2 regions of the Thalassolituus sp. UBA2590 genome follow, and region 1 is predicted to be linked to the other one. Evidence: predicted binding sites of a transcription regulator. Region 1 holds the regulator's gene; the other holds the start of a gene.
What was found. Region 1 encodes FliA, which starts transcription of late flagellar genes. Its sites were predicted from a motif close to CTAAAGTTNNNNNNNNNNCNGCCGATA; they were not measured.
Positions count from the first base shown of each region.

Region 2: the regulator FliA is predicted to act here: its motif matches at 1,316-1,342, upstream of B2067_RS08880 (DUF5610 domain-containing protein).

Region 1 covers NZ_DDKU01000142.1:6,874-9,278, forward strand. The annotation lists gene flhF (flagellar biosynthesis protein FlhF) at 1-179, shown strand, start outside; gene B2067_RS12290 (MinD/ParA family protein) at 186-1,004, shown strand; gene B2067_RS12295 (RNA polymerase sigma factor FliA) at 1,026-1,733, shown strand; gene cheY (chemotaxis response regulator CheY) at 1,891-2,277, shown strand; gene B2067_RS12305 (protein phosphatase CheZ) at 2,292-2,405, shown strand, end outside.
Region 2 covers NZ_DDKU01000097.1:1,408-3,812, reverse strand. The annotation lists gene B2067_RS08885 (glutaredoxin family protein) at 1-75, opposite strand, end outside; gene B2067_RS08880 (DUF5610 domain-containing protein) at 179-1,279, opposite strand; gene B2067_RS08875 (AraC family transcriptional regulator) at 1,410-2,405, opposite strand, start outside.

The DNA of each region.
Region 1 (2,405 bases):
GCTTGCCACTGACCCTGATTACCGACGGTCCTCACATTCCGGATGATCTGCATTACCCGGATGCATCAAGACTGGTCAACCTTGCTGAGCAAATGGCGCGGATGGCAAGAACGCGCTGGCAGGCGGCAGAAGCAATGAACATGGCAACACAACAGAAAAGCTTTCAACACGGAGTTTAATTGAAGATGGCGAGTCATCCTGTACAGGTCATAGCAGTCACCGGCGGTAAAGGCGGTGTTGGCAAAAGCAATGTCTCCGTAAACCTTGGTATTGCCCTGTCTGAAATGGGCCGACGTGTCGTCATCCTTGATGCCGACCTCGGACTGGCAAATATCGATATTCTTCTCGGTATCAGCTCGAACAAGACAATTGAAAATGTGCTGCAGGGCGAGTGTGACCTGAGAGAAGTTCTGGTCAAAGGCCCCGGTGGTATCAGAATTGTGCCTGCCTCTTCGGGGACCCAGAAACTGTCGCAGTTGAATCCAATGGAACATGCCGGGCTGATTCAGGCGTTCAGCGATATCGGCGACGATATTGATGTACTGATCATCGATACGGCAGCGGGGATTTCAGATACTGTCCTGAGTTTTGTCCGGGCGTCACAGGAAGTACTGGTAGTCGTGACTGACGAGCCGACTTCGATCACGGATGCGTATGCTCAGATTAAACTTCTGAACCGCGATTACGGTCTGTTCCGTTTCCGTGTCGTTGCCAATATGGTGAAGTCACCGCAGGACGGTATGGCCTTGTTTGCCAAGCTGACCAAAGTCACTGATCGTTTTCTTGATGTTGCTATGCAATACGTTGGCGCAGTTCCTTCTGACGATGCGGTTAAGCGAGCGGTACAGCGTCAGAAGGCGGTAATTGAAGCCTATCCACGGTCAAAAGCAGCGACGTCTTTCCGGGCGTTAGCCAAGAAAGTAGACAGCTGGCCGCTGCCATCCACGCCACGCGGACATCTTGAGTTCTTCGTGGACCGGCTGGTTGATCAGGTAGGAGCATGACGGGTGTCGACGGGAAGTTGTCTGGTGTACTCCGACGTTCAGAATACTAATTTCGACGATCTGGTCCGGGAACACGCGGGTCTGGTGAAGCGGATTGCTCATCATCTGATGGGACGCTTACCGGACAGTGTGCAGGTAGATGACCTGATCCAGTCGGGCATGATCGGTTTGCTTGAAGCTGCGCGTAAATACGATGGCGGCAAAGGCGCGAGCTTCGAAACCTACGCCGGTATCCGGATTCGTGGGGCCATGCTCGACGAAATACGCAAAGGTGACTGGGCACCCCGTTCAGTGCATCGCAATGCCCGCCGTATCCAGGATGCGATTAAACAGGTTGAAGCAGTCAAAGGTCGTGATGCCGACGACAGTGAGGTTGCGGCTGTCCTTGGTATAAGCCAGGACGAGTACCACCAGATACTGAAGGATAGTGCGGGTTGTCGTCTGTTCAGCTATGAAGAGTTGCTGGAAAACGACAGTTCTCCCGATCTGATGGATGACTCCACCCCCGGGCCCGGAAAAGGCATGGAGAGGGATGCATTTCGTCGCCAGTTGGCGGAAGCCATTTCAGGCCTGCCAGAGCGCGAGCAGCTCGTTCTTGCTCTTTACTATGACGAAGAGCTGAACCTCAAAGAAATTGGCGCTGTATTAGGCGTCAGCGAGTCTCGCGTGAGTCAGCTGCACTCTCAAGCCACACACCGTTTACGCGCGCGTCTGAGTGATTGGGCCTGATTTTTCCCTACCGGCGCATCCAGCGCTTTCAGACCATATCAGACGCCGTCATTATTCTTTTCTATTCTTTCTCTCTCTTTCTGGATAAACCGCTAACTGGGTCTAAACTTAATTCAGGACCGGCTTGGTTTGTAAAAGTCGTATATTGGAGGTCGTTTTGGACAAGAACATGAAAATTCTCATTGTGGATGATTTTTCAACAATGAGACGTATCGTCAAAAACCTGCTGCGTGATCTTGGTTTCACCAACACTCAGGAGGCAGACGATGGCACAACAGCGTTGCCGATGCTGCAGAATGGCGACTTCGATTTTCTGGTCACCGACTGGAACATGCCAGGGATGACAGGCCTGGATCTTCTCAAGCATGTGCGGGAAGACGAGCGCCTTAAAACTCTGCCAGTTCTGATGGTGACTGCGGAAGCCAAGCGCGATCAGATCGTTGCAGCGGCACAGGCAGGCGTGAACGGATACGTCGTTAAGCCCTTCACCGCGGCAGTACTTAAAGAAAAAATCGATAAGATTTTTGAACGCGTCGAAGGCTGATTAAAGGTAGCGCCATGGTGGATGTAAACCTGGACAATAAGGACAACCAGGTCGGCTCGGAGATACGCTCGCTTGCGGAGAATATGCTCGAACAGCTCGAGCAGGGAGATCTCGGTAAAGCAGTTGCT
Region 2 (2,405 bases), on a different contig from region 1:
TGCGCCCTCAGTCACAATTGCAGCAGCCTGATCACACAGGTGGCACTCGGAAGTACCAAGAAGAACGTAGCTCAAGGATGGTTTACCGAAATAAAAACAGGTAGGAAAGTATACCGCCGCCAGACGTGTAATCCTATCTGGCGACATGTTGGCCGGTTTCTATCCGGCCAGAAGAGAATCAACGATTAAGCAGCTTACTCAGACCATCGTTAAATTGGCGCAATGCGTCCAGCCGAGATTCGTCCGGAGCCAGCGCCTCGAGCATTTTCTGCAAGGTATCTTTTGGCTCAGCAAGCGGTCTCGCGCGATCCAGGGCTTCGGTATAACTCTTAACGTAGTCGGTAATCATGTTCTGCTGCGACTCAAGGCGCTGCGTTGGTAACGACGGGCCAGATTCCCCGTAGGCATGAGAAACGCTCGAGAAGCTTCGCTGGCGCAGCTCCAGGCTCATAGACGCCAGTTCGTTACCATCAAAGCCTAGCTGCATGGCCTCCTCGAGTGCCGCACCCAGGTCGCCACCGTAAAAAGTCTCACTCAGTTTGCCCACGTCTTCGAACAGTGTTTGCAGGGCGTTAAGCTCACCTTCATCAAGGTTGCCATCAATCTGCATATCAAACCGGCTGGAAAATGCACTCGCAGTGAGGCTCATACCCGGCGTAGTCAGGCTGATGCCGCCCTCTTTCTGACGAAAATTCACCGTCACTTTGTCACCGTCGCGGGTCACGACCTCAAGCGACAGGCTCTGTGATGATCTGGTGCCAGCAAGAGTAAAACCTGTGGGGGCTGCGCTTTGCGGAGCGTCATCACGCTCAGGGACTTTGGGTGCCAGTAAATCTGGTTTCTCTCCGGCCTCAATCTGCTTCAGCCCTTCGGCAATGAGCGCTTCGCCCTTATCGATATCGGCTGCCAGAGACTCATCAAGGCGACCTAAGTCTTCAAGAATTGCACGCGCTTCACCGTAGCCTTTAGCGATCCCCTCGCGGGCCGCCTCCAGACGTTCAGCAATGCGCTCCTCGGAGGCTCCCTCTGCGCGAAGGCCTTCCACACTCTGATAGACATGGCGAAGTATATTGGTCGCTGTGACTTCCGGGCTTTGGGTAGAAACAGGCTGGGCAGACTTAGTATTCGCTACCTCAGCAGACTTATCGGCCTGTGCCAAACGATTTACTGCGCCTTGCGACTGGGACGAATCCTGCGGAGACCGCTGAAGATTGCCCAGGCTCTTGCCGTAGTTCTGAAAACCCGCACTGGAGAATGATGAAAAGGACGGAATGTTCATAGCAAGCTCCGCAGTAACCGATGAATGTGACTTCTGTATCGGTCACGGAGCTGTTTTCTTGAGTAGAAATCGCCTGTTCAGCGAATATTTACATTAAGTTGGCGTGTGCTGTCCGGATGACGCAGATCAATCAGCTACGGCGGATGTTGCGATACTCAACCGGCGTCTGATTTGTCCAGCGCTTGAAGGCCCGATAGAAGGTACTGGGTTCAGAAAAGCCGGTGAGGTAGACGATCTCATCAATGCTTTCATCGGTACCTGACAACAGGCGCTTGGCCAGGTTGCAGCGGTAGTCCGCGAGCAATTGATTAAAGTTGGTCCCTGCCTCAGTCAGACGCGTTCTTAGTGTGCGGGGCTTCATGTCCAGACGCCCCGCCACATCATCAAGATTGACCCGACCTGTCTCGAGTACTTCACCAAAAACCTTGTACACACGCGAGACGACGTCCTGACGCTCCAGCTTGGCAACGTGCTCACTGGCTAGTTTTTCATGCAGTTGCAGTAACTCAGGTTCGGCATGCAGTGACGGCAGATCCAGAAGACTGTCATCAAACCGGATACGGTTTTCACTGCACCCGAAACGCACATCGCAATCAAAAATACGGTGGTGTTCTGCGCAATTCTCTGGTGCTGGATGCGTAAATTCAATTGCTGCCGGGCGGAATTGCTCGTCGGTCACATACTCAAAGAAGCGCACCAGCCCAAGAACCATGCATTCATTAAGGTGACGAAGGCCGGTCACTTTGTCACTGGCTGATTCAACTTTTACAGATGCCTGATGGCTGTCGATCTCAATACTCGCCTGAGAGGCATCGCTCAACAGACGCTGGTAACTCAACGCCCGTTTCAGCCCTTCTCCGAAAGTTGGACTCGACAAAAAGAGGTACTGCAACACCTGTCCTTTGTAGACAGGCATGTTTTCGCCGAGGTGAATACCAATATCCGGGTCTCCGGAGACGTCCTCCATCACACTCCAGAAAATAATCTGAGCGTCATGCGGAGTACGCAGATTGCGGTCCTGCAGTACCTCGGGCGTGACACCCAGGCGCTGCCAGACATCATCAGCATTGATCCCCATCTTCAGCATCGCATGATGCGCCAGTTGGATCATAATGCCGGAGTCGCG